DNA from 3 places in the Streptococcus oriscaviae genome. Region 1 is predicted to be linked to each of the others. Evidence: predicted binding sites of a transcription regulator. Region 1 holds the regulator's gene; each other region holds the start of a gene.
What was found. The regulator Rex, encoded in region 1, represses fermentation and respiration genes when NADH is low (regulators of the CRP and FNR family bind a similar motif). The targets are predictions, from matches to a motif close to TTGTGAANTANTTCACAA.
Positions count from the first base shown of each region.

Region 2: a site for Rex is predicted at 3,579-3,596, ahead of INT76_RS09415 (iron-containing alcohol dehydrogenase). Genes of this name have one in related genera too.
Region 3: a site for Rex is predicted at 4,667-4,684, ahead of INT76_RS09075 (formate/nitrite transporter family protein). Genes of this name have one in related genera too.

Region 1 is NZ_CP073084.1:429,777-436,362, forward strand. Features, by position in the region: gene INT76_RS02065 (ribose-phosphate diphosphokinase) at 1-780, shown strand, start outside; gene INT76_RS02070 (cysteine desulfurase family protein) at 792-1,913, shown strand; gene INT76_RS02075 (DUF1831 domain-containing protein) at 1,914-2,261, shown strand; gene INT76_RS02080 (DUF4649 family protein) at 2,264-2,494, shown strand; gene INT76_RS02085 (redox-sensing transcriptional repressor Rex) at 2,590-3,228, shown strand; gene radC (RadC family protein) at 3,225-3,905, opposite strand; gene INT76_RS02095 (class A sortase) at 3,967-4,713, opposite strand; gene gyrA (DNA gyrase subunit A) at 4,716-6,586, opposite strand, start outside.
Region 2 is NZ_CP073084.1:1,863,469-1,870,054, forward strand. Features, by position in the region: gene INT76_RS09405 (glycoside hydrolase family 3 N-terminal domain-containing protein) at 1-483, shown strand, start outside; gene INT76_RS09410 (glycoside hydrolase family 3 C-terminal domain-containing protein) at 908-3,220, shown strand; gene INT76_RS09415 (iron-containing alcohol dehydrogenase) at 3,617-4,768, shown strand; gene pgmB (beta-phosphoglucomutase) at 4,951-5,613, opposite strand; gene INT76_RS09425 (AraC family transcriptional regulator) at 5,745-6,586, opposite strand, start outside.
Region 3 is NZ_CP073084.1:1,788,881-1,795,466, forward strand. Features, by position in the region: gene INT76_RS09050 (ABC transporter ATP-binding protein) at 1-257, shown strand, start outside; gene INT76_RS09055 (ABC transporter permease) at 254-1,462, shown strand; gene INT76_RS09060 (DUF4097 family beta strand repeat-containing protein) at 1,553-2,623, opposite strand; gene INT76_RS09065 (DUF1700 domain-containing protein) at 2,620-3,378, opposite strand; gene INT76_RS09070 (PadR family transcriptional regulator) at 3,365-3,691, opposite strand; gene INT76_RS09075 (formate/nitrite transporter family protein) at 3,840-4,643, opposite strand; gene INT76_RS09080 (NUDIX hydrolase) at 4,866-5,471, shown strand; gene INT76_RS09085 (hypothetical protein) at 5,566-5,712, shown strand; gene INT76_RS09090 (DeoR/GlpR family DNA-binding transcription regulator) at 6,066-6,586, shown strand, end outside.

The DNA.
Region 1 (6,586 bases):
TACCCTGTCAACAATCACCTCTGGGAACTCTTGATTATGGTCGATGCTTGTAAGCGTGCCAGTGCCAACACTGTGACTGTCGTTATGCCTTACTTTGGCTACGCTCGTCAGGATCGCATTGCAAAATCTCGCGAACCGCTAACAGCTAAGTTGGTTGCCAATATGCTGGTCAAGGCAGGTGTGGATCGTGTGCTGACCCTCGATCTCCACGCTGTTCAGGTTCAAGGTTTCTTTGATATTCCAGTCGATAATCTCTTCACTGTGCCACTTTTTGCTCGATATTATATGGAAAAAGGCTTGAGCGGAGAAGATGTTGTCATTGTCAGCCCAAAAAACTCTGGTATTAAACGGGCGCGTGCCTTAGCGGAACTGCTAGACTCCCCACTTGCTATTATTGACTACGCTCAGGATGACTCCGATCGCTCTGAGGGCTACATTATTGGTGATGTTACCGGGAAGACGGCTATCTTGATTGACGACATGCTCAATACAGGCCGAACCTTCTCTGAAGCGGCGCGTATTGTTAAAGAAGGCAGGGCAACAGAAATCTACGCCGTAGCTAGCCATGGTCTCTTTGCTGGAAATGCTACCGAACTGCTAGATGCTGCTCCTATCAAGGAAATTCTTGTGACGGATTCCGTTGCCAGCAAAAACCCCCATCCTAAGAATATTGCCTTCTTATCAGCAAGTAAATTGATTGCAGATGCGATTATCCGCATCCACGAGCGCCGTCCTGTCAGCCCGCTCTTTGCTTTTAACAATCCAAACAAAGAAAAATAGGAGGCAGGTTATTGATCTATTTAGATAATGCCGCTACAACCGCTCTATCAGACCAAGCTTTAAATACCCTTATGGCCGTTTCCAAAGAATACTACGGCAACCCCTCAAGTATCCACGGCCTAGGCCGTAAGGCTAACCAAATCTTGCGTGAGTCCAGACAAACAATCGCTCAAACGCTTGATGTGCGACCTGAACAGCTTATTTTTACATCCGGTGGCTCTGAAGCAGATAACCTAGCGATTATCGGTTATGCCCTCGCTCATCAAGACAAGGGTAAACACTTGATTACCACTGCTATTGAACATCATGCGGTTCTCCATAGCATGCGCTATTTGGAAGAACGGCTAGGATTTGAAGTGACCTATCTCGAACCTTTTGAAGGGACTATCCATCCCTCTCAGATCCAAGAAGCTCTACGGCCAGACACCATCTTGGTCAGCATCATGTATGCCAACAACGAAACGGGGTTGCTTCTCCCTATCAAAGAAATCGGACACATCCTTGCTGATCATCAGGCTGTATTTCATGTTGATGCGGTACAAGCCATCGGAAAACTTCCGCTTTTCCCAGAGCAAGAAGGGATTGATTTGCTTTCTGCATCTGCCCACAAATTCCACGGACCTAAGGGGATTGGCTTTCTTTATAGCCGCATTGCCAAATTTGACTCTCTCATTCATGGTGGGAAGCAAGAAAATCAGCACCGGGCAGGCACTGAAAATATCGCTGCTATCGCTGCTATGGCAACGGCGCTCAAGGAACAAACTACCAGACAAAAAGAACAGTTTCAGACCATCAAAGAGTTAAAAACCTATCTGGTGAAGGGACTTGACGGACTTCCTTTCTATCTCAATGAATCCGGCCCCTGTCTACCACACATTTTAAATGTCGGATTTAAAAACCAACTCAACGAGCAAGTGCTCATGCGTCTGGATCTAGCAGGTATCGCTGTTTCCAGTGGTTCAGCCTGCACAGCTGGTGTTGTCCAAACCAGCCACGTCTTAGAAGCCATCTATGGCAAAGAATCTTCACGCCTGAAAGAAGCCATCCGCATTAGCTTCTCAGAAACTACAACCACTCATGAATTGGACAAACTAATCGCAACCCTAAAAGAAATAATTGGAGGAACCCATTAAATGGCATTTGAACACTCTGTCACCCTCAAAAATTGTGACTACACTTACCAAATCAACCCAGCTATCAAAAAATATACCTTGCGCGACAATACCTTTGAACAAACCAAGGTAGGCAACTACCAACTGACACGCATGTTGGAAGAAGTTCCCAACTCTAACCAAGGTTTCCTGCTGAAAATCATCATCAATTCAGATTTGACTGGTTTTAAAATCAACATTACAGACAAATCTGGACTTCGCTTGGTTGACATCTTTAAACCAGACAGCAACAAGGTTATTCAAGAAAAATTCTATTTCTTGATGGATAGCCTAGTTGACCGCGAAATTTTCACAAAAGTGGGCAAATAAGAATGTTACGACTCACATATCAAGATGCCTACAAGCAGACAAAATCACAAGAATTTGAAGATTTGGATGCAATCCTTCTCGCCTTCTCTTCTTGTATTACCCTGCCTGACTACTTGAAGGTTCTCTCACTGACAGAAGATGAAAAAGACCTTGGTTACACCGGTTCAATCGGTGAACTCTACTCCTTTTTACAGACTATCAATCAAGAGAGAAGACTTAAAAAAACAAGATAAAAATCTTGTTTTTTTAATATTCTAAAACCTAACCGTTGCATTTTTCACAAACTTCCACTAGAATAGACATAGACATTCCAGAAGGAGAAAAGATTGTGAAAAAAGAAAAAAATACAACCATCCCTAGAGCAACTGCCAAACGCCTCTCCCTTTACTACCGTATTTTCAAACGATTTCATGCAGGGAATATCGAAAAAGCCAGTTCCAAAGAAATTGCCGAAGCAATTGGCATTGACGCCGCAACAGTTCGACGCGACTTTTCTTATTTTGGTGAATTAGGCCGTCGCGGCTTTGGCTATGACGTCAAGAAACTGATGGATTTTTTTGCTGAAATTTTAAACGACAACTCTATTACCAATGTTATGTTGATTGGTGTTGGTAATATGGGACGTGCCCTGCTCCACTATCGCTTTCATGAACGTAATAAAATGAGGATCGTTATGGCTTTTGAAGCAGATGACCATCCTGCGGTTGGGACCATTGATGAGAATATTCCAATATACGGTATTTCTGATATTCAAGAAAAAAATGCTGAAGCCAAGGCTCAAACAGCCATTTTGACTGTCCCAAGTAACAAGGCTCAAGAAGTTGCTGATCTTTTAGTAAAAGCTGGAATCAAAGGTATCTTGAGCTTCTCACCAGTCAACCTATCTCTACCAAAAGATGTGGTGGTGCAATATGTTGACTTGACAAGTGAATTACAGACTCTTCTCTACTTTATGCGCAAGGGCTAGTAAAGCTCGCTCTCCTCACGGAAACTGTAATAGCCTGAGCTTCCGACAATTAAATGATCTAGTAAAACCAGTCCTAGCGTTTCGCAGGACTTTTTTAATGTTTCAGTAAAAATTACATCATTGCGACTGGGATCGACCGAACCAGATGGATGATTGTGAACAATGATAAGGGATGTTGCCATACATTTGACTGCATAATGAAGGATTTCCCTAGGTTCAGCTATGCTACGATTCACACTGCCAATAAAGATTGTCTTCTGACTGATAATTTGATTCTGAGTATTGAGGTAGAGAGCTACTAGATGCTCTTGTTTTTTATCACCAAGTTCCTGCATCATTTTTCGCCCTAATTTCTCACTGCCCAATACTTGCCCCTTCAGACGTAGCTCGGACTGATTGATGCGTTTTCCAAGCTCAATCATCGCTTTGATTTCAATGGCCTTTACTTTCCCAATCCCTGTCAATTGCTGCAATTCTTCAATAGATAATTCTCGTAATGCAGCCAAGTTCTCCAATCTAGCCAGAAGATTGTTAGACACATGCGAAACCGATTCTTTTTTGGTTCCTGTTCGGATAAAAATAGCTAGCAACTCTTGATTGCTCAACTTTTCAGCTCCCACTTCCATCAAACGCTCTCTCGGTAACAAGGATTCTTCCTTAAATTCAATCTGATACATAGTATTCCTCCTCACCTATTTATTCGGAAAAAGATGAAAAAGAGAGCATTGATTTGCTCCCTTATCCATAATTATATTGATTGTATTTCTTAGAGAAGTGCTCCAAAATTTCCTTTGGTGCATCCTTGTAAGCAATGCTTGATTCTAGCTGCCCTTTTACAATCCGCCGTCCAGTTGCATCGTAATCCGTACAGGTTACCAAGGTAATTTCTGTGATTCCTTCTCGGTCATCGATCACTTCAACACTTTCAGGCGATACTGTTTCCACGCTGTTGATAACATAGGTGTAAACCTGTTGTTTATCGGTGATGTAAATCTTCATCCCCTGCTGGGCATTGTCTAGGGGTGAAAAAAGAACTTCACTCGCTCCTGCCACTCCAAAAATATGGTGACTGGCAAGGGAGTAATTGAGTTTGCCCATCTCCTGTCCTTCTTTCATGGTTCCTGCCCCATACATGAGGGCAACGTTAGACAAACCTTTAAATATCGGCAAGTTGATTCCCAGCTCAGGAATAGCAATGCCTCCGATAACCGGCAATTGCTGGGCATCCCACTGGGCCTTTAAAACGGCCTCCGTAGAGATGGATTCTACCTGATCAAAATCAAACGTCACCTCTGCCGCCTTATTTTTTTCAATATCACCTTCAGACACCTGGTCGATTTGGTAGCGATCTGTGTTTAAGGCGATGATGAAATTTCGGATTGAGGTATTAAAAATGAGGGCTAGAGCAATCAGAACCAGAAGGAGGGCTAGGAGGTTCCTCCACCACCCACTCCTTTTCTTCTTTCTCTTTCTTTCTCTTGCCATGGTCATTCGTCAGCCTCCTCTTCGGTATCTGAAGCTTCTGCAGGGTCAACCAAGGCAAAGGTAACAATGCGAGAACTGTCGTTTAGACGCATGACTTTCACACCCATGGTTGCACGGCCCGTCTGCGAAATGTTGGCTACACTTGTTCGGATGATGACACCGTTATCCGTGATAACCATGATGTCCTCATCACCTGAAACTGTTGTCAGGCCTGCAAGGTACCCATTCTTATCTGCTACTTTCAGAGTCTTAATACCCTTACCGCCACGACCCTTAGTTGGGTATTCACTAGCAGGGGTACGCTTACCGAAACCTTTTTCCGTTAAGACTAGAACTTCCTGACCATCTGCAACCATGGTCGCTCCTATCAGACAGTCACCTTCACGCAAATTGACACCACGAACACCTGTCGCGGTACGGCCCATGTTACGTACATCTGTTTCCATGAAGCGAACAGAATAACCAAACTTGGTTCCCATGATAATATCAGCCTGTCCATCTGTTAAAAAGACATTGATTAGCTCATCATCGTCTTTGAGGTTGAGAGCCTTTAGACCGTTTTGGCGGATATTGTCAAATTCTGCCACCTTGGTGCGTTTAACGACACCTTGTCGGGTAGCAAAGAAGAGGTAATGTCCATCTTCTTGGTCCTTGCTGATATTGATAATGGTCTGGATGGATTCATTTTCTTCTAGTTTGAGAAGGTTAACAATTGGCAATCCCTTGGCGGTACGGCCATATTCTGGAATCTCATATCCTTTCAAACGGTACACTCGGCCTTTGTTTGTAAAGAACAGCAGGCGATCGTGGGTACTAGTAGAAACTAGCTCACGCACAAAGTCGTCATCCTTAACTCCTGTACCTTGGACGCCGCGCCCTCCACGTTTTTGGGCTTGAAATTCATCCTGAGCCAATCGCTTGATATAGCCTTGGTTGGATAGGGTGATGAGAACATCGGCTTCTTCGATCAGGTCTTCATCTTCTAGTGACAAGACCTCTCCAACCATAAGTTCTGTTCGACGAGGATCTGCATACTTGCGCTTCACATCTTCCAGTTCTTCTTTGATAATCTGCACCACACGCTCTGGCTTGGCCAAAATATCTGCTAGGTCAGCAATTAAAGCCACCAACTCGTCATATTCAGACTGAATTTTATCGCGCTCCAAGCCTGTCAGACGGCGCAAGCGCATGTCAAGAATAGCCTGACTTTGACGTTCAGAAAGGGCAAATTTTTCCATCAACTCAGCTTGGGCGATGGCATCCGTTTCAGAATTACGGATGATGCGAATCACCTCATCAATATGATCCAAAGCAATCAGCAAGCCTTCCAAAATATGGGCACGCGCTTCTGCTTTTTCCTTATCAAACTGAGTACGACGGGTTACAACTTCCTTCTGGTGCTCAACATAAGCTTCTAAAATCTGCCGAACTGAAAGAATCTTCGGAACACCATTTTGAATAGCCAGCATGTTAAAGCTAAAGTTGGTTTGAAGCTGGGTCAATTTAAAGAGGTTGTTGAGAATCACATTGGCAGAAGCATCTCTACGCACCTCTATGACAAAACGCACCCCTTCACGGTTGGACTCGTCACGGACAGCTGTAATTCCTTCGATACGCTTTTCCTGCACCAATTTAACAATGTGCTCTTGAACCTTAGATTTATTGACCATATATGGAAATTCGGTCACAACAATGCGCTCACGACCATTTCCGTACTCCTCAATCTCCGTCCGAGAACGGAGCACAATTGACCCCTTACCTGTTTCATAGGCACGATGGATACCGGATTTCCCCATGACCAGAGCACCTGTTGGAAAATCTGGACCAGGTAACACTTCCATGATTTCACGGGTTGTTGCTTCAGGATTATCAA
Region 2 (6,586 bases), 760 kb from region 1:
TCAATCAAACATTTCTGTTGTAATAACCAAGAGACGAACCGAATGTGGAATAATTCAATTGTAAGTCAGCGTGCATTGCGTGATTTGTACCTAAAAGGGTTCGAGATTGCTATCAGAGAGAGTGATCCTGCAACAGTTATGTCCTCCTACAATTTATTAAATGGTGAACATGCATCTCAAAGAGAAGATATACTAGAGACTATTTTACGTAAAGAATGGGGATACAAAGGTTTAGTCATGTCAGACTGGGTAACAGCGGGACTTTCAGGAAAAAGTAAAAATACATATCCATCAGCAATTGCTTCGGGAAGTATTAAAGCTGGCAATGATTTGATGATGCCAGGTGGAGTTCACGATTTCCAAGATTTAATGAAAGCACTGAACTCAACTGAAGTCACCTACCCAATTACAAGGGTAGAATTGGAAAGAAGTGCTACAAGGGTAATTGAATTAATTGTAAAATTATCAGGAAAAAATATCTAGAATTTATACTTTAACCTTCGGTTACAAGCCGAAGGTTGAAGTGTTTTATCCTGTTTAATAACTGATAAGACTGTAACTCAAAAAGGTCATGCTTGATAAAATCAGTTAGCTGTTATGTCAATTATTGAACCAGAACTCGTTTCGGCTAAGTCTACGGCTCTATCTGTGGTATTTAGTCTGGATAATCTGAATCGCGAGTGAAATGATGCTTACCCTAGTTTACTAAGGTATAACTAAGAAATTATTTGATTCAATTTTGTGAAGACAGTTTCTATCATTATTACCAAGTCTATGAACAAATAGAAAGTATTAAAGTGAGCAAATTAAGTTACTTTAATATATTTTCGTATTTATTGTTTTATATAAACCTAGTTTATAAGAAGATAAAACTATGGATGTCTAGTTAATTTCAAGGAGAAAATAAATGAAAGAAATTAAAGATATTGTAAAAAGTTTAACCTTAGAAGAAAAAGCAAGTCTTTGTCAAGGTTCTAGTTTTTGGGAAACAAAAGAGATTAAGGAGAAAGGAATTCCAGCCATTCTGATGACAGATGGTCCTCATGGCTTACGAAAAGAGTCGGAAGAAAAAGATCAATATGGTATGAATTTGAGTTTACCAGCAACCTGCTTCCCAACAGCATCTTCCATCGCAAATTCATGGAATGAAGACCTCATTTGGCGTGTAGGTGAGGCACTGGGCAAGGAGTGTATTGCAGAAAATGTATCAATTCTGTTAGGACCGGGTGTCAATATCAAACGAAGTCCCCTTTGCGGTAGAAACTTCGAGTATTTTTCTGAAGATCCTTATCTATCTTCACACATGGCAAAGAGTCAAATCTTAGGTATCCAAAGCATGGGTATAGGGGCGAGTCTCAAGCATTTTGCTGTTAATAACCAGGAAACACAACGGATGACCGTAGATGCAAAGGTTGATGAACGCACCTTACGAGAAATATATTTGGCAAGCTTTGAAACAGCGATAAAAATTGCAAAACCTTGGACCATTATGGCTGCCTACAATAAAGTCAATGGAGAATACTGTTGCGAACATTCACATCTACTGAATGAAATTCTTAGGGACGAATGGCAATATGACGGAGTCGTCCTATCAGACTGGGGAGCCACTAATAATCAAATTGTCGGAATTCAAAATGGGTTTGATTTGAGAATGCCTTTTAATGGCGATTATTACACCAAGGTTTTGATAGAAGCAGTGGAAACTGGGAAATTGGCCGAGTGTGTTTTAGATAAAACAGTGACGAGGATTCTGACACTTGTGAAAAAATGTATAAAAAATGAATTAACCGCGACTTTTTCGAAGGAGGAACACCATCAACTTGCTGTGGAAGCTGCGATTGAAAGTGCAGTATTATTAAAAAATGAACACTCTACATTGCCCATAACTCGAAATACGAAGATTGCCATTATCGGAAGATTGGCACAACACATTCGTTATCAAGGCGGTGGTAGTAGTCATGTCATTCCTAGTAAGTACAAAACGTTGCTAAATGTTCTTGAGGACGATTATCCAGATGTTGAGTACACATATTCACCTGGCTACCGTCTAAAACAGGATGTGGACGATTCTCAATATATTTCAGAAGCGTTGATTGCAGCTGAGACAGTTGATGCAGTGCTGTTTTGTTTGGGCTTACCAAATACCTGGGAAAGTGAAGGATTGGACCGCAAGCATTTGGAAATTCCTAAAAACCAACAACATCTCCTCAAACAATTATCAGCCTTAAATAAACCAATTATCTGCTTATTATTTTCTGGTTCTCCAGTAGAAATGCCTTGGTTAGGGAATGTTGAGTCGCTCTTATATTTCTCTACAGCTGGTCAAGGAATGTCTGAAGCTGCATGGAAATTAGTATTTGGGGAGAGAAATCCCTCGGGTAAACTTGCCGAAACTTTCCCAATTTCTCTATCTCACACACCAACGAGCTTGACGTTTCCAGAGAAAGAGCAAGCAAACTATGCTGAAGGAATTTATGTGGGCTATAGATACTACGATAAGAAGAAAATATCTACCCTTTTTGATTTTGGTTTTGGGCTCTCTTATACAAGTTGGGAATACCAGAATTTAAATATCAGCCAATCTTGTCTGGATTTTACGAAGGAAGAAAGTCTGATTGTTTCTGTCGATGTGACGAATACCGGATCAAGGGCAGGTCGAGAAATTGTACAACTATATGTGTCTAAAGAAGAACCAAAAGTGCACCGCCCAATAAAAGAATTAAAAGGCTTTAAAAAAGTGTTCTGTTTGCCAGGAGAAACTAAAACGGTAACCTTCATACTGGATAGGAGAAGTTTTGCATACTATGAAGAGAAAATCCATGATTGGTACGTAGAAGACGGAAACTATCTTATTATGATAGGCAAATCTGTAAGAGATATCGTTCAACAAGAAATCCTGAAAATAAATAACAATCCACTTCCGGTTATGTTTAGTCCACAAAGCACAGTCGGAGAAATCAGGGAACACCCTGCTGCAAGCGAAGTGTTGAAGGCAGTTTTCAGTAAAATGATGCCTCCGAAAAAAACGGAGAATAAAACAGTTAATGACATAACTGATGAGGAAAATTTCACAGATAAAGCAATGGCTTATGATTCAATGGCAGAAGCTATGCCATTGATAAAAATTTCTGACATGACTGCAGGACTAGTCACGATTGAAGCCATCTATCAGATAGTCGAGCAGCTAAATCAAGCAGTAATGAAGAGTCAAAGAAATTGAGATAAAATACACTGATATTGAACTGCTAATAGGGGATTGATTACATAGAATATTTTTTGTATATATAACAATCTGAAATTATTCTCTTTCTACCTTCGGGCCATGGCCGAAGGTTTCTTTGTATTTTTCGTAAAAATAGGTTTTATTGTTGAATCCTGTAATTCTAATGACTATTGAAATAGAAGTTTGTTTGAATTATACAAAATGAGTGCAAGCCATCGAATATACATCTCAAAATGAAAATGTATTTTGAACGTTAAGTCGGATTGTCTTTATTATTGTCAATGAACTATCTGTATATTTGATACAATTTATCATGAGAATTGTTCTTTATTAACACAACAATTTAACTTATAATTTGTTTATAAATTCACAAAAAACTAAAGGAGGTTGTCTATGGCAACATTTTACGTTCCAGCGGTCAACTTGATTGGTCGCGGTTGTGTTAATGACATCGGTGGTTATGTCAAGGAATTGGGCTACAAAAAAGCCCTGCTTGTGACAGATGCATTTCTGCTGACAAGTGATATTCTAGCAAAAGTGACCAAGCCACTCGATGAAGTAGGTGTAGACTATGTGGTCTTCAGTCATGTGGATCCAAACCCAACCTGTAAAAATGTTTACGATGGTTTGGCTGTCCTGCAGGAAAATGACTGTGACTTTATCATCTCAGTTGGCGGCGGGTCTCCACAGGATGCGGCTAGCTGTATTTCCATCATGGCGACCAACGGTGGAAAACCGCAAGACTATGAAGGTCTTCATAAGTCTGAGAAAAAAGGGTTGCCAGTTGTAGCGATCAATACAACTGCAGGTACCTCAGCTGAGATTACGATTAACTATGTGATTACCGACGAAGACCGCAAGGTCAAAATGGTGATGGTGGACAAAAACAGTCTAGCTGTGATGTCTGTCAACGACCCTGAGCTCATGTTGTCCAAACCAGCGGCTCTTACTGCCGCAACAGGTATGGATGCCTTGACTCATGCCATTGAAGCCCTGGTGACACCAGGTGCCTACGGTGTGACCAAGAAACTGTCCATGGGTGCAATCGAGCTGATCAAAGAATACTTGCCACGTGCGGTCGAAAATGGTCAGGATATTGAGGCGCGTGAAGCCATGGTTCATGCCATTTTCCTTGGTGGCATGAGCTTTAACAATGCTGGTCTGGGTTATGTGCACTCCATGGCGCACCAACTGGGAGCTGTTTATGACCTGCCACATGGTGTCTGCTGTGCCATGATTTTACCAATCATCGAGAAAGAAAATGCCAAACGGGTGCCAGCTGCCTTCCGTGATGTCGCAAAAGCTTTGGGACTGGACATTGCTGGTAAATCCGATGAAGAATGCGCAGACTACGCCATCGCACAAATTGAAGAATTGTCCGCTAAAGTTGGCATTCCGAAAAAATTGACCGAGCTAGACATCAAAGAAGAAGACTTCGACTTTAAATACCTGTTTAAGAATGCCTTGATTGATGCCTGCGCACCAGGCAACCCATTCATGCCAACCTTGGAAGAAACAATCGCATTTTATAAAGAATTGTTTTGAGAAATATGATAATTAAACAATATAAATGTAGTCGTTAGGATGAAATTCTTAGCGACTTTTTGTCATTAGCTATAAAAGTTTGATTGGTGGTTGATAGGTTATATCAGTACAAATGTTTTTTTCAAATATATTCAAAAAAGCAGTGCCTGTTGGCTCTGCTTAATACTAATTTGAAATTGGAGCTATTTTTTTTGGATTTGCCATGCATTTTCTACTTCAGATAAAGTTAAGTCCTTGGTTGAAGTGAATATTTTGTTAGCATGATTGAGTTCTGCTCCACCAACTGCGATTGAAAAAATATTTGCTGAATTTATTGCAGTAACACCTGCCACAGAATCTTCGATTGCAATACATTCTTCAGGTTCACATTGGATAGATTTGGCAGCCTCTAAAAAAATATCTGGTGCAGGTTTACCCTCAGTAATGTTTTCAGGGTTAACTATTGCTTGAAAAGACCTATCAAGTTCTAGTTTTTTAAGAATATATGGTCCATTTTTAGATGATGAAGCCAAAGCAAGTTTAATACCATTTCTTTGTAAATCTTGAATAAATGTTTCAATACCAGGGAGTATATTTTTTGGAGTAAGTTTTTCAAGTGATTCGACATACAATAAATTTTTCTCTTCACAGAGTTTCATAAAGTCATAATCAGAGATTGAAATTTTCAGGTATTTTAAAATGACTCGAAGAGAATCTTCTCGACTAACACCTTTTGTTTTTTCCTCAATAGAATCAGGGAGATTAAGCCCGAAGTGCTTAAAAATAATTTGCTTCCATGCATTGAAGTGTAACGGAGCAGTATCCGCAATCACACCGTCTAAATCAAAAAGAGCACCTTTAAACATAATATTTTCTCTCCATCTTTAATTTTTACTTACTTCATTATAGTATTAAAAGAAGAGAGGATTCAATCACTTCTGAACAGATAATTATGCTCTTTTTACAGTTTATTAAATGACTATGGAAGAATAGATGGTTAATTTTTACGCATTTCATTAGGTGTCTTGCCGAAGAATTTTTTGAATTGGCGAAAGAAGTAACTAGGTGAATTAAAGCCAGATTCTAATGAAATTGTCTCGATAGAATAGTCAGTATTTCTCAGTAATTCCTTTGAATAGAGTAACCTTTTTTCAAGAACAATCTTTTGAAAACTTTTACCTGTAACCTGCTTTAGCTTATTACTTAAATAGTTAGGATTATAAGAAAATTTATCAGCAACTTCAGCGATATCAATATCTTTAAAATGTTGATCAATATATGATAAGATTGGGGCAAAATTAAATTTTAATAAACTGTTTTGATAGATATTCTCCTCCTGGTAAATCCGAATCAATTCCATCAATAATATTTGTAAATATTGAAACAAGAATAGTTGAGCTTGCATTTTATTGTCGAGATGTTCACAGAGCATGAGTTGAATAAGACTATGGATAGTTGAAGATTTATTAGTATGAAAAATAATAAATTTATCATGTTTTGCTTGAGTATTGAAAGCATCTGCTAGAAATTGAGTTAATATACTCGAAGAGTCTTGTAATTTGTATAAGAAGAGTGTATCAAAGGTTTCTTCGTTTAGAAGAATGTTTATGAGAATATCCTCTTCACCTAGGGCATTGATAGAATGTGGGACATCACGATCTAGTACAATTAAATCACCTTTTGAAAGCGATACAGTTTCTCCATTTATTTCTTGAGTACAGTGACCGTTATATACATATACCATTTCAATAAAATCATGTAAATGAGTAATCATAGGAGCAAAACGGTTATGTCGACTTAAGAAAATGGAACTGTCCCCAGTAAAAAATATCTCTTTTG
Region 3 (6,586 bases), 840 kb from region 1:
AGGAAATCCGTCGTCAGTTTGGCAAAACTCGCCTCTTTGTTTCAGCCGATGTACCGCGTGAACGCTTGGAAGGTCTGCCTCATGTGCTCTCCATACAGATGACCAACCAAGATAAGTGGCGGTTGGTTTTGGATGACGAAGGAGCAGGGCCAGAACTTTTCCAAGCCATCAGCGGCGGAAGCTATCTGGCAACCTTTGACCAGCAAGCACCAACCATTGATGAAATCTTCAAAATCAAATCGGGGGTGGCAGAATGAACTCACTATTTTTAGTTGCAAAGGAAACCTATCTCCGTCAGGTTAAGTCTTGGTCTTTTGTCTTTATGGTCTTATCACCTTTTCTGATGATTTTCTTCTCACTGGGTGTTGGGTACTTGACAGGAACGAGCATAGGCCAGGGTGGGCAGGAGATCGCTCTTATTAGCCAAGACCAGTCTGTCCAGTTCGCTTTTAAGGACGTGGAAGGTCTGACCTTCGATTACACTGATGAAACGAGTGCTAAAAAAGCCCTCAAGGATGAGGACTTACTGGGGTATCTGACGGTGGATGTGGCAGAAGGCCAGCTACGAGCTGTCTATCATGGCAATGATTTGCCGAATAAAGAGGTTGATACGGCTGTTCAGCAGATCTTGACGACCCTTCAGAACCAGTTGAATAGAGAGCAAGCTCAGCTGACCAGCCAGCAGCAGGAACTATTAGCACGAATTCCGGACTATCAGGTTGACTTGGAGGAAAACAAGGAATATGAAAAGATTGGCAAGTTTGTCCTGTTTTTCGCTCTGACTTTCCTCCTTTATGTGCTAACTATGATTTACGCTTCAACAACGGCTCAGGAAGTAGCTAGTGAGAAGGGAACCAAGATTATGGAGGTTATCTTCTCCAGTGTGCCGGCTTCGACTTATTTCTATGGTCGAATTCTAGGAATTTTCATGGTTATTGCTACGCATCTGGGCATCTATGCCCTCGGTGGTTTGGGAAGCTACCAGTTCGCTAGTCTGGCCATGTTGAGCTTACAGGACAATCCCATTGTCCACAGTATTCTAGCAGGTTTTGACTGGTTCTTTATCTTCTTTGCCCTTTTTGGTCTGGTTTTAATTGTTGTCATTGCCGCCCTTTGTGGTTCTTTGGTCGTTCGCCAAGAAGATGTCAATAAGGCTGTGCAACCAGTCATGTATCCGATTATTCTAGGCTTTATTGGCTCTATGTCTTTGGGGCAGCAGGCCCAGGAGCATATCTTAATCAAGCTGGGCTCCTATATTCCCCTTTTATCCACCTTCTTCATGCCAATCCGCATCATCAACGGTTGGGCAAGCAGTGTAGAAGCAGGGATTTCCCTTCTAATCCTCATTGCTACCACGGCAGGCGCTATTTACTTTATCGGCAAATCCTATGCAGGCCTCATTCTTCAAACCGATGACATCGGACTTTGGAAGAGCTTGAAAAAAGGCTTGATGATGAAGTAGCCAACATACCTAGGTACAAATCAAACATTCAAAAAAGACTTAAAGCTAGAGCTTTTAGAAGCGCAGCTTTAAGTCTTTTTGTTCTCCAGTCTACGGGTTGAAGACTTTTTCTCTGAAATTGATGGTACCATTGATTGCTTGAATCGTCAGTTTGTTCTTGCTGTCTTTTTTCTCCACGGTCACCTTTTCTTGGTCTTCTTGTTTGGTTACAGTTAGGTGAGCGTATTTCTCGGAGGTGAAGATACCGATGTTTTGGAAGGCTTCTTCCAGATATGGCTCCTCTTTGAAGATCTGTTGCAGGTTCAGTTCTTCCCCTCCTTGACCGGAATAGCCATAGTAGCCCATGGCTTCTACAAAAGCTTTTGGGTCAATACTTGTTGTTGCGTCAAGCCCCGTATTAGCAAGAGTTTGCTCGCTCAGGTCAACATTGGTTGCTACTAGATTGCTTTCTGAGAGGAAGGTCACCTGACCGATGATGGTTAGGTTTTGGGCTTCTAAATTTTGATAGTAGTCAATCTTTGTGGCCTCCAGACTAGAATCCTTCATGACCACATGACCGGCTTCTGAATGGACGGTCGCATTTTTCAAGACAGATTTATTCAGATAGAGATAAGGAGCCTGGACGCTGGCTTTTTCAATACTAGTATTTTCGGCTGCGATATTACCAATAAAGTCCAGCTCGGCGATGGCTACATCTGTCAAGGAAAGAAGGGCACCATATTGAGTGCCAGAAAGCTTGTTCAGCTTGCTTCCCTTGGGCAGTTCAATCTCAACGCGATATGTGGCCAAGTCGCGTGAAGCTAGGATTTCACCTCCCAGTTGCAGGATTCCTTTCACTTGCAGAGGGTCTTCTGATGCTTGTTCCAGTCTTAGAATGCCATCTTTTTCAGATACTTCAAGGACAGGTCCTAGGTAATTAGTTTGCTTGTAGTAGCGAACATGAACTTTTTGGTCAGGAGATTCTTGGATATAAAATTCCTTTGACAACCCCGTAATCTGAATTTCGCTAATCTTATTGTAGGTTTTCTCGATGAGTTCTGGCTGGCTGATGTCCTCCAGCTGAGCTACCCCACCAGAGAAAAAACCGATTCCCGCCAGTATCAAACCAGTAATTAGACTGACAAAACCAATGATGAGAGAGATGGTTAATTTCTTTTTCATGATGTTTTACCTCGCTTGAGAATCCACTGGAAGAAGGTTTTGACAAAACGCCCAGACCAGTAGGCAAAGTAGCCTGTCAGGATGTAAAGCAGGATGGCTCCACCGATGAGTGAAAGCCCACCGCCAAATCCCATGAGAAAAACAGAGAATGCTTGGGGTAACAGGGCAAAGGCTTCCCAAATCAGATAGGCTCCAAGGACAGTCAAACAGATACCAAGGCCAAAGGCTGCCAGGAGAAAGACAATAATCACTGCAATTAACCCCAAGAGGAGCAAGAGGAGCAAGAGGAGCAGTGGTAGGGTGATGGGGAGGGTCGCAACTGCCAGAATGGCTAGCCATAGCGTTTTTCTCGTTTTCCTCCATTCGTTGATGTTCTTGCCCAAGAAGAAGGCGCCGACCAACAGCAGTAGAAAGACCATCAAATAGCCCAGAAACTCTCCTGCCAGCAAGAGAAGAAGGGAGAGGGTAAACAGCACTCCCATTGCTAGCCAACTAAACCAGCGGAACAGCATTTTCTCTTTGGAAGGCTGAGACTGGTCTTCTTGAGCTTCTTCGACCTGACGGTTGAGCATATTGTTGATTAGCTCATTGGCAGCTTCCTTGGGTGTGCCCAATTCTTCGATGAGATAGGCTTCCCGTTCGGGGCCGGCCTCGTCAAAATATTCCTTGAAAAAGCCAATGGCCTCTTGGTATTCCTTATGAGGCAGTTTTTTCAGATATTTTTCCAACTGGGCCATGTATTCAGTTCTTGTCATGGCGCACGCTCCCTTCTATAATACCGTTGATGGTTGACGTATACTCATCCCAATCCGCTTTTAACTGAACCAGCTGTTCATGACCTAGCTGGGTCAAGCTGTAATATTTTCGGGTTCGACCCTGAAATTCTCTGGAGTAGGTGGCCAGAAAGTCACTTTTCTCCAGCTTTTTGAGGATGGGATAAAGGGCTGATTCCTTGATGTTGGCGACCAGCTTGATGGTTTGACAGATTTCATAACCATAGGAATCATCCGATTCCAAGATGGCCATAATCAGAAATTCCGTCAGTATGGCAGGTACAGGAAAGGCCATAGGACACCTCCGTTTAGTATGTTGAAAAAACGCATATATAAAATTTCTGTATATATAAAATATAAACCTATTCGCTCAAAAAGTCAAGTGATTATAGACAAATTTAGAAGAAAAAAAGAAAGGCCCCAAGGACCTTTCTAGCAATCGATTAGTCAATATACAATTTTGATTTGTTGCTGAGCCAGCTGTAAAGGAAACCAATCAGGATACCACCGCCGACAAAGTTGCCGAAGCCAGAGAAGAAGAAGTTAATGAGAACAGACCAAACAGTCATTCCTTCCACAGGGCCACCAAATGAGAAGAAGGCCAATGAGAAGGTAGAGAAGTTGGCGATAACGTGCTCAAAACCAAGGAAGGCAAAGATGAAGATGATAAAGATAAGGGAAATGACACGCCCTGCATCATCCTTCATCCGCATGGAGATGAAGACAGCGATATTCACGACGATGTTAGCAAAAATCCCTTCCACAAACTGGGTTAGAGGAGTCTTCATCAACTTGGCAGTCGTTGCCTGAATCAGGTAACTGTGTTCGTTCAGATGCCCTACTTGATAAGGTTGGGTGAAAGACAGCAAGTAACAGACGATTACTGCACCGACAAAGTTGAAGAAGATACAGGTTGCCAAAATTTTAAAGGCTGTTTTAGCAGGAATGACCTTTCTGTGAACGGCAGAGGTCATATACATCATATTAGAAGTACCCAGCTCAGCGTTCATGTATAAGATCATAACCAGACACCAACCGAACATGAGACCGTAGCCGAACTTGCCCAGTCCATCTACGATGTGGTTGAGTTTGTCCGCTACATAGGCAGAGATTGCCAAACCAATCGCCAGATAGACACTGGCCATAATAGCCCGAAGAGCATAGGCGAAGTAGTTGCTTTCAATCAAGTCTGCTTTTTTCTTAATACTCTTATCAATATTATAAATCAATGTATCGTGTTCTGCCATGACGATAACCTCTTCACTAAAATTTGAGATGAATCTCACAATATATGAGTATACCAGAAAAATATAAAAATAGTAAGAGATTTTGTGGAAAAAATATGAAAATCTTCAAGTAATCGTTACCAATCCGACAAGCTGTGAAAATTGTCTGTGTCTAACGAACATGATATAATGGAAAGAACCTTATCACCATCGCAGAAAGGCCCCAGTAAGGGAAGAAAAAGTATGTTAGATTCGATTCACTCTATCTTACAGGACTATCAGCCAAAAATCTTAGGCGAAAAACGCCGCTACGCTGTCCTCTTGCCCTTGATTTGGCAGGAAAACACCTGGCAGGTTCTTTATCAGGTTAGAAGCGAGTCTATCTCTCAGCCAGGGGAGGTTTCCTTTCCCGGAGGCGCCTTGGAAGAAGGAGAGAGCTATGCACAGGCGGCTGTCCGTGAAGCCAGAGAAGAACTCAATCTAAAGGACGCTGACATTGACCTTCTGGGAGAAATCGACTACTTAGTCTTTGGACAAACGACTATTCACTGCTTTGTCGGCCAGCTTAAGCTGGCTGACTGGCGACAAATCAAGCCCAATGAAGAGGTCGCACGGCTTTTCACCGTTCCGCTGGAGAGCCTGCTTGAACAGGAGCCAACCTACTATTCCCTGACTTCTACGGTAGATGCCGACAGTGCCTTTCCTTTTGATCGTATCCGTAATGGACAGGACTATCCCTTCAGTCACAATGCCCGTCGCATTCCCTTCTATGACCAACTGGGAGAAACCATCTGGGGCATGACAGCCCAGTTTACCCACCGCTTCACAGAAATCGTGAAGGAAGCTTAGTATCCAAAAGCCTTGACAGTAGCAGCTCAAGGCTTTTTATAGCTCCTATTGGCCAATTGTTTGCTGAGCTTTATCCAAGCAAATTGGAAAAGATATGAAAAACACGGACTTGTGGGGGCATTTGACGATTATGATGCGCAAGGTGTCATCCCCTAAATCTGCTAATCACGTTATTCACGTCTTCAAACAAAAAACAGTCCTTGTCTTATTATCGGACTTTGCGGCAGTGTTGAGTGAGTAAAATAAATCGCTATATTGCTGGTATTCATATGCTGGAAAGTTGTTTTAAGGAGTTCGAGCATTCTATCTCCGACCAGAAAAAGGTACTGCAAAAGAATGCAATAGTCTATCTAAAGGATTTTCACCAAAGAGCTTAGAACCGTATATCTTTAAAGAATACTTCGCAAAGTATTTACTGTAATTTTTTTCTAGAGCCGTTTGGCTCTCTTTTTCTTCCCTTCTTTTCACTAATGTGATATCTTTTCAATTGATTTACGGTTAGAAATAACTCCATCAACATTAACAAATGTTCAAAATTCCAACAGATTCTTGTTTATTTTTGATATAATGTAGAAAAACAACAAAGGATTAAACATGAATAAACGAGAACGACTAGAAGAAATTACACGATTGGTAAACAAAAAAGGCACAGTTCGAATTTCTGAAATTGTTGAATTGCTAAATGTTACTGATATGACTGTTCGACGTGATTTTATTGAATTGGAAGAGCAAGGTGTCTTAACAAAAATTCACGGTGGTGCTAGAAGTAATAAGGCTTTTCAATATCGGGAATATTCCCATTCTGAGAAACACATTCAGAATAAGGAAGCCAAGCAAGAGATAGCGGAAAGGGCTGCACAACTGATAGAAGATGGAGACACGGTATTTTTAGGTCCAGGAACAACAGTGGCCTTTCTGGCTGAGGCCATTAAAAATCCTCGCCTAACAGTCATCACAAACTGTATGCCTGTTTTTACCATCCTATCTCAAAAGAAGACCGAGGAGTTTCAAGTCTTTCTTCTGGGGGGAGAATATCGCCAAGTGACAGAATCTTTTGTAGGAGAAATTACCAATACAAGTTTAGAAAAAATGCGATTCAGCAAGATTTTCTTTTC